DNA from 2 places in the Bradyrhizobium sp. Pa8 genome. Region 2 is predicted to be linked to the other one. Evidence: riboswitches for the same ligand, from Rfam matches in the RefSeq annotation. Region 2 holds a riboswitch; the other holds the start of a gene.
The links. A riboswitch is a leader RNA that binds a small molecule or an ion and turns the genes downstream of it on or off. The one in region 2 is predicted to bind glycine.
Positions count from the first base shown of each region.

Region 1: another riboswitch for glycine. It lies ahead of gcvT (glycine cleavage system aminomethyltransferase GcvT); the one in region 2 lies ahead of ACKWRH_RS28960 (D-amino acid dehydrogenase).

Region 1 covers NZ_CP176767.1:6,260,893-6,265,289, reverse strand. The annotation lists gene gcvP (aminomethyl-transferring glycine dehydrogenase) at 1-881, opposite strand, end outside; gene gcvH (glycine cleavage system protein GcvH) at 899-1,267, opposite strand; gene gcvT (glycine cleavage system aminomethyltransferase GcvT) at 1,279-2,427, opposite strand; glycine riboswitch at 2,574-2,662, opposite strand; gene alaS (alanine--tRNA ligase) at 2,895-4,397, shown strand, end outside.
Region 2 covers NZ_CP176767.1:6,101,445-6,105,841, reverse strand. The annotation lists gene ACKWRH_RS28960 (D-amino acid dehydrogenase) at 141-1,442, opposite strand; glycine riboswitch at 1,510-1,623, opposite strand; glycine riboswitch at 1,627-1,730, opposite strand; gene ACKWRH_RS28955 (M20/M25/M40 family metallo-hydrolase) at 1,827-2,957, opposite strand; gene ACKWRH_RS28950 (ABC transporter substrate-binding protein) at 3,224-4,397, shown strand, end outside.

The DNA of each region.
Region 1 (4,397 bases), 160 kb from region 2:
TTCAGCGCGTCGCGCACCGCCATATAGGCCGCGTGGGGGCCGCCATAGCCCATCGGCACGCCAAAACGCTGCGCCGAGCCGATCGCGATGTCGGCCCCTAGCTCGCCGGGCGAGGCGAGCAGCGTCAGGGCGAGCAGATCGGCGGCAACGATCGCGAGCGCGCCCTTGGCCTTCAAGGTCGCGATCGCGGGCCTGAGATCGCGCAACGCGCCCGAGGAGCCCGGATATTGCAGCAGCGCGCCGAGCACGTCGGATTTGTCGAGATCGGCGAGGGGATCGCCGACGATCAGGGTCCAGCCCAGTGGCTCGGCGCGGGTGCGCATCACAGCCAGCGTCTGCGGATGCACGTCCTTGTCGACGAAGAAGGCCTTTGCTTCGACCTGCGAGTGCCGCTCCGCCAGCGCCATCGCTTCCGCCGCGGCGGTCGCTTCATCCAGCAGCGAGGCGTTGGCGACGTCGAGACCGGTGAGATCGCAGATCATGGTCTGGAAGTTGAGCAGCGCCTCCAGCCGGCCCTGGCTGATCTCGGGCTGGTAGGGCGTGTAGGCCGTGTACCAGGCGGGATTCTCCAGAATGTTGCGCTGGATCACCGCGGGCAAAACCGTGCCGGAATAGCCTTGGCCGATCAGCGAGGTGAAGACCTGGTTCTCTCGCGCGAGCCCGGCCATGTGCGCGATCGCCTCGGTCTCGCTCAAGGGCTTGCCGAGATCGAGCGGGGTGGCCTGCCGGATCGAGGCCGGCAGCGTCTCCGCCATCAGCGCGTCGACGCTCTTGGCGCCGACGGCCTCCAGCATTGCGGTGACGTCGCGCGCCGACGGGCCGATGTGGCGGCGAACGAAGGTGGCGGCGGTCTCGCCGCTGGATTTACGGTGCGCGGTCATCGCTTGCTCCATTGTCCTTAAGCCGTGTGGGCCTTGTAGGCGGCTTCATCCATGAGGCCGCCGAGCTCGCTCTTGTCGGCCATCCTGATCTTGAAGAACCACGCCTTGCCTTGCGCGTCCGAGTTCACCAGCGCCGGTTCGGCGGCGAGCGCGTCGTTGGTCTCGAGCACTTCGCCCGTAACAGGCGCGTAGACGTCGGAGGCGGCCTTCACCGATTCCACGACGGCGGCGGCTTCCGCCTTCTTCAGCGCACGGCCGACCTTGGGCAGTTCGACGAACACGACGTCGCCGAGCTGCGACTGCGCGTAGTCGGTGATGCCGACGGTGGCGACGTCGCCGTCGATGGCCAGCCATTCGTGGTCGGAGGTGTACAGCGTCGTGGTCATTTTCTCAGTCCTCAGCGTTTGTAGGTGTTTTTCACGAAAGGCATGGCGGCGACCGTGAGCGGCAGCCGCTGGCCGCGCACCTCGGCGAAGAGTTTTGTATCGAGCGCGCTCGATGCGGTGGGCACATAGCCCATCGCAACCGGCGCGTTCAGGCTCGGGCCGAAACCGCCCGAGGTGACCTTTCCGATCGGCTCGCCGCCCGCGTCATCCGCAAACAGCAGCGCGCCCTCGCGCACCGGCGCGCGGCCTTCCGTGCGCAGGCCGACGCGGCGGCGGCTCGCGCCGTTGTCGAAATGAGCCAGGATCTTTTCGGCGCCGGGAAAACCGCCGGCGCGGGCGCCGCCGCTGCGGCGGCTCTTCTGCACCGACCATTCCAGCGCGGCCTCGACCGGCGTGGTGGCCGTGTCGATGTCGTGCCCGTAAAGACAGAGCCCGGCCTCCAGCCGCAGGCTGTCGCGCGCACCGAGCCCGATCGGCATCACGTCGGGATTGTCCAGCAGCGTTTTGGCGAGACGCTCGGCATCGGCCGCGGGGACCGAAATCTCGAACCCGTCCTCGCCGGTATAGCCGGAGCGCGAGACGGAGCAGTCGAGACCGGCAACCTTGTGCGGGCCGGCATCCATGAACTTCATGGTGGGCGCCTCTGCACATAATTTCGCCAGTGTGGCTTCCGCCTTCGGGCCCTGGAGCGCGATCAGGGCGCGGTCTTGAAGCGAATCGATGATGCAGTCGTCCGAGAGATGCGCGCGCAGATGCGCCTCGTCCGCTTCCTTGCAGGCGGCGTTGACGACCAGGAACAGGTGATCGCCGAAATTGGCGACCATCAGATCGTCGAGAATCCCGCCGTCCGGATTGGTGAACTGGGCGTAGCGCTGCCGTCCCGGGGCAATCGCCACGATATCCTGCGGCACCAGCCGTTCCAGCGCGCGGGCGGCGTCCTCGACCTTGCCCGACTTCGGCCGAAGCGCGAGCTGGCCCATGTGGGAGACGTCGAACAGGCCGGCCTGGCTGCGGGTATGGAGGTGTTCTTTCAGGACGCCCGCAGGGTACTGCACAGGCATGTCATAGCCCGCGAACGGCACCATCTTGCCGCCGAGGGAGACATGAAGCCCGTGAAGGGGCGTATGTTTGAGGGAATCTTGGTCGTCGCGCGCAAGCATTACGGGGGCCCTCGGTGGTTCCCCGGGGACAATTCCCCGGTAGCAACCAGTCGAAGCCCCATCTGTCGCTGTGCCTGAGAGTATTATCCCGTCGGCGGACGCAGTCCGGGCCTTAAGCCCATCGGCGCCTCTTTCCAGATGTCGTCAAAGCCACGCGGTCCTTTTGCCTGAGAGTTTCCGGGGCGGTTGCTCCTTCGGCGCCGGCACCAAAGCCGGTCTCTCCCGACGTGGCCGTACGATACAGATGGGTACAGACCACAGCCCGGCCAAGCCTGTCAACGCGGCCGTTGCGGCTTTCAACGGGATTGCAACGGGATTGAGCGCCTGCGGCAACTCACTGATCTCCTTGCACAGTTTCTGGACAGCGCAGCTGGCCTTGTCTAAAAGCGCTTTGACCCGCAGATATCAGCCCAAATGCCAGGTTTGGATGGCGTATCGCGGGTCCAAGCACACCCGATTGGATGAACATGAGCGGCGTCAACGAGATCAGGTCGACCTTTCTGAACTTCTTTGCCGAGAACGGCCACGAAATCGTGTCGTCCTCGCCATTGGTGCCGCGCAACGATCCCACGTTGATGTTCACCAATGCCGGCATGGTGCAGTTCAAGAACGTCTTCACCGGCGTCGAGAAGCGGCCCTATCAGCGCGCCACCACGTCGCAGAAATGCGTGCGCGCCGGCGGCAAGCACAACGACCTCGACAATGTCGGCTACACCGCGCGCCATCTCACCTTCTTCGAGATGCTCGGCAATTTCTCGTTCGGCGACTATTTCAAGGAGCGCGCGATCGAGCTGGCCTGGACCCTGATCACGCGGGAGTTCGGGCTCAAGAAAGACAAGCTGCTCGTCACCGTCTACCACACCGACGACGAGGCGGCCGGCCTCTGGAAGAAGATCGCGGGCTTCTCCGACGACCGCATCATTCGCATCCCGACCTCGGACAATTTCTGGGCGATGGGCGATACGGGGCCGTGCGGGCCGTGCTCGGAGATCTTCATCGACCGCGGCGACCACATCTGGGGCGGACCTCCGGGCTCGCCGGAAGAGGACGGCGACCGCTTCCTCGAATTCTGGAATCTCGTGTTCATGCAATACGAGCAGGTGACGAAGGAGGAGCGCGTGGATCTGCCGCGTCCCTCGATCGACACCGGCATGGGGCTGGAGCGCATGGCCTGCATCATGCAGGGCGTCGACAGCGTGTTCGAGACCGACCTGTTCCGCCATCTGATCGATGCGACCGCGTCCGCGCTCGGCAGCGGGCCGAACGAGCAGACCGTCGCCTCGTTCCGCGTCATCGCCGACCATCTGCGGTCCTCCGCTTTCCTCGTCTCTGATGGCGTGCTGCCCTCGAACGAGGGCCGCGGCTATGTGCTGCGCCGGATCATGCGCCGCGCGATGCGCCATGCGCAGCTGCTGGGAGCCAAGGAGCCGCTGATGCATCGCCTCGTGTGGGCGCTGGTCCGCGAGATGGGCCAGGCCTATCCCGACCTGATGCGCGCGGAGAATCTGATCGAGGAAACGCTGCGGCTGGAAGAGACCCGCTTCCGCAAGACGCTGGTGCGCGGCCTCGCCATTCTCGACGAGAAGAGCGCGTCCTTGAAGAAGGGCGACATGTTCGACGGCGACGTCGCCTTCACGCTGTACGACACCTACGGCTTCCCGCTGGATCTTACGCAGGACGCGCTGAAGTCGCGCGGCATCGGCGTCGACCAGGCCTCGTTCACCGACGCGATGGAGCGCCAGAAGGCCAAGGCGCGCGAGTCCTGGAAGGGTTCTGGCGAAGCGGCTTCCGAAGCAATCTGGTTCCCGCTGCGCGAAAAGCTCGGGGCCACCGAATTTCTGGGTTACGAGACCGAGAGCGCCGAAGGCGTAGTGTCGGCGCTGGTGAAGGACGGCCAGGAAGTCGCCAGCCTCAAGGCCGGTGACACCGGCGCGCTTCTTCTCAACCAGACGCCGTTCTATGCGGAGTCC
Region 2 (4,397 bases):
CCCGTGGAATCGGTTCTGTCTATCATGCACGCCTGTCACTCGGGCTGGAAAGCCGGCCGGAGAAGCCGACGTTTCGGGGCAAATTGTGTGCCAAGGGCAGGGCGGTCGCAAGAGGGCGCCGAGCCTCCGATATCGGCCACTCAGGATGCATGGCGGAACTCGCGCTCAACCCTGAGTGACGGTGCGGTCGGCGGTGCGTTGAGCCCGCGCCAGCCGTCGATGGTCCCGGCAATCATCTGCGCGGTCGCGGCCGACAAGGTCCAGCCGAGATGGCCGTGGCCGGTGTTGAAGAACACGCCCGGCATCCGTCCTGCGCGCACCACCGGCATCATGTTCGGCATCATCGGCCGCAGCCCGGCCCAGGGCACGACCTTTGACGTTTCGACGCCGGGGAAGTTGCTGCGCACCCAGTCGACCAGCGGCTGCACGCGGTCGGCGCGGATGTCGCGGTTGAAGTCGTTGAATTCGGCGGTGCCGGCAACGCGGAAACGATCCGCGCCAAGCCGGCTGGTGACGATTTTTGCGGCTTCGTCGAGCAGGCTCACGGTGGGCGTCGCGTTGCGGCTCTCGGTGGTGTCGAGCTGCACGGTGATCGAGTAGCCCTTCACCGGATAGACGTTGACGCGCTCGTCGAGGAGGGTGGCGAAGTGCCGGCTGGCCACGCCCGCGCAGACCACGACGCCGTCCACCTTCAGCATGCCGCGCGCGGACGCGACTGCATCGGTTGCGGAAAGATCAGCCCAGCCGATGACAAAGCCGCCACCCGCCTGAGCAATGGAATCGATGTTGGCTTCATGGATAAAGGTCGCGCCGCGCCGCTTGCAGGCTTCCGCAAGTCCGCGCGTGAACTTGTGGATATCGCCGGTCGCATCCGACGGCGTGTAGAAGCCGCCATAATAGTCCTTGCGCAGCGTCGGCTCGATGGCGCGGATCTCCTCCGGCGTCACCGGGCGGCGATCGAGCCCGCCTTCCTTCAGCAGCGCATTGACCTGCAGGCCCGATTCAAAACCCTTCTTGTCGTGATAGATGTGCAGGATGCCGCGGCGTTCGAGATCGAAGTCGATGCCTTCGCGCTCCGCGATCTCGAACAGATGCTTGCGGGCCTCGATCGCGAGCCGCGTGGTCTGAACCGTGTTGGCGCGGTAGTTGCCGATATTGGCGACGAACTCGCTCATCCACGAATATTTGTGCCAGTTCGGCCGCGGGTTCATCAGCAGCGGCGCATCGCGCCGGAACATCCAGCGCAGGCCTTTCAGGATCGTGGCGGTGCTGTTCCACACTTCGGCGTTGCTGGCGGAGAGCTGTCCGCCATTTGCGAAGGAGGTCTCCATCGCGGCGTAGCGGTGCTTGTCGAGCACCGTTACCTTGTATCCGCGTTCGAGCAGGGCATAGGCGGTCGTTACGCCGGTGATGCCGGCGCCGATGATGGCGATATGGGTCATGGCAGGTTCGGGGCTCCCGTGAGTAAGGATAGGCTAACCGCCGGCCAAAGGCCGTTGGCGGCGCCCCATCTGTCACGGTTACCTGAGAGCTTGATCCGTTGCGGGCCTCGGCGAGGTCAGCTCCAGACTATCCCCTTCGGTGGACGTCGCGATCCCAAGATCGTGCCGCCTCTCTCCAGATCGTCCTGACGATACAGTCCTTTTGCCTGAGAGTTTCCGGGGCGGTTGCTCCGTCGGCGCCGCAACGAAAGCCGAAACCTTCGTTGCAATCTCTCCCGCATCGTCGCGTGGACTATCGAGCAGTACGATACGCCTCATTTTTGGACAAGGCTAAATTTCAAACCGCGACTGCCAACGCATTGTGCAGTGCGAAGTTGATTCAATTTACTCCAGCGTCGCCAGCAAACCCGCCATCAGGCGGCCGCGCTCGACCAGGCTGTCGACCTCGATGAATTCTTCCAGCGTGTGGCCGTTGCCGCCGCGCACGCCGAGGCCGTCGAGTGTCGGGATGCCCATCGCGCCGGTAAAGTTGCCGTCGGAGCCGCCGCCGGAGCTCGCATGCGGCAGCTCAGTGCCTAGCGATTTGGCGATGCCGCGCGCCTTCTCGTAAAGCGCCATGGTGCCGGCGTCAGGCTCCCATACGGGGCGCGTGACGCCGCGCGTCACCTTGAACGTAACATCATTGGTCGTGCCCGACAGCGCCAGCATCCGTTCGACGCCGCGGTCGAGATCGGCCTGGCGCTTGGCCATGGACAGCGCCTCGCCGGTGGCGGTCGTGGCAACGCAATTGACCCATTGTCCGCCGTGCACGACGCCGACCGAGAAGGTGCAATCCTCCGTCGTCATCGCGTCGATGGCGAGGATCTGCCGCGCCATCTCGCGGATCGCCGAGCGTCCAGCCGACAATGTCGCGCCGGCATGGCTCGGTCGGCCCGTCGCTTCCAGATTGAAACGCGCGATGGCGTAACGTCCGGTGGTGACACCGTTGTCGGCGCGGCCCGGTTCGGGCACCAGCACATATTTGTTGCGCGCGGCTTCCGCCTCGATGATGTCTCGCGTCGAGGGCGTGCCGACTTCCTCGTCGGGCGTAAACAGCACGGTGATCGGCAGCGGCGTGGTGAAGGAAGCGCGTGCCAGCTGCCGGATCGCTTCCAGCGAGAGATAGTTGCCGCCCTTCATGTCGTAGATGCCGGGGCCGTAGCACTTGTTGCCCTCATGCCGCCATTTCAGCTTCTCGATGGTGCCGACCGGGTGGACGGTATCCATGTGCCCGGCGATCAGGATGCCCGGCTCGCCCTGTTTCGGATGCGGGAAGCGCGCGCGGATCACGCCGCCGAAGCCCTGTCGGCCGCCGATGCGTTCGATCGTCGCACCCATGATTGCCATATCCCGCGCTGCGATATCGAGCATGCGGTTGACGGCACCCGCGTCCCAGGTCGGGCTCTCGCATTCCACCCAGGCGCGCAGGCCCTGGAGCATCGCCTCGGAATCGAAGGGAAGATTGGCTGGATTCATCTTAATGTCTCTCAGGCTTGAAAGATGGAACGCGCATTGCATTGGCGTGGATAGGACTGGCGGAAAGCGTTGTAGAGCCAAACCGATCTTTGTGGAGCCCGTGAGCGCGCCGCTTGGGGCTGCAGCGAAACCGGATTGACGCGCTCAGCACTGTCTGCAAGTCTCAAAAGACAAAGGCATCGCATGAGGTTAGTTCGCCTAAAGAACGAACCGAATGCTCAACCAATAACCTGCCTTTGAACAGTTTCACGTCAGGAGAAACGTTTATGTTGAGCTTGATGCGCCGGGGGCGTCGCGCGTTCGCCTCCACACTTGCGCTATCGGTCGTTGCGCTTTCGACGGCGATGGCCTCGCCGGTACTTGCCGCCGCCAGCAAAACCATCACTGCGGTGATGCATTCGGATCTGCGCATCATCGATCCGATTTTCACCACCGCCTACATCACGCGTGACCATGGCTACATGGTCTACGACACGCTGATCGCGACGGACTCGAACTTCAAGATCCAGCCGCAGATGGCGGACTGGAAGATCTCCGACGACAAGCTCACCTACACCTTCACGCTGCGCGACGGCCTGAAGTGGCACGACGGTACGCCGGTGACGGCGGAAGACTGCGCTGCTTCGCTGAAGCGATGGGCCGCGGTCGACGGCATGGGCCAGCAGATGATGCAGTTTACTGCGAGCATCGAGGCGACCGACCCCAAGACGATCACGCTGAAGCTGAAGGAGCCCTACGGCCTCGTGCTCGAATCCATCGGCAAGCCGTCCTCGCGCGTCGCCTTCATGATGCCGAAGCGTCTCGCCGAAACGCCGCCGGACAAGCAGATCCCCGAGCAGATCGGCTCGGGCCCGTTCAAGTTCGTGCAGGGCGAATTCCAGCCCGGCGTGAAGGCGGTCTACGTCAAGAACACCGACTACGTGCCGCGCAAGGAGGCGTCGAGCTGGACTGCCGGAGGCAAGTTGGTCAAGGTCGATCGCGTCGAATGGATCACCATGCCGGATGCGCAGACCGCAGTGAACGCGCTGCAATCGGGCGACATCGACTTCATGGAAGTGCCGCCGTGGGATCTGCTGCCCGTGCTTGAAGGCAATGCCGACCTCAAGGTCGAGACGCTGAACAAATTCGGCTACCAGACCCTTGGGCGCATGAACTTCCTCTATCCGCCCTTCGACAATCCGAAGATCCGCCGTGCCGCACTTCTGGCGATGAACCAGAAGGACGTGCTCGACGCGCTCGTCGGCAATCCCAAATACTACAAGATCTGCGGTGCGTTCTTCATCTGCGACACGCCGTTCGCGACCGACGTCGGCTCGGAATCGCTGGTCAAGGGCAACGGCATGGCGGAAGCCAAGAAGGCGCTCGCCGAGTCCGGCTATGACGGCACGCCCGTCGTGGTCATGGTGCCCGGCGACGTCGTGACGCTGAAGGCGCAGCCGA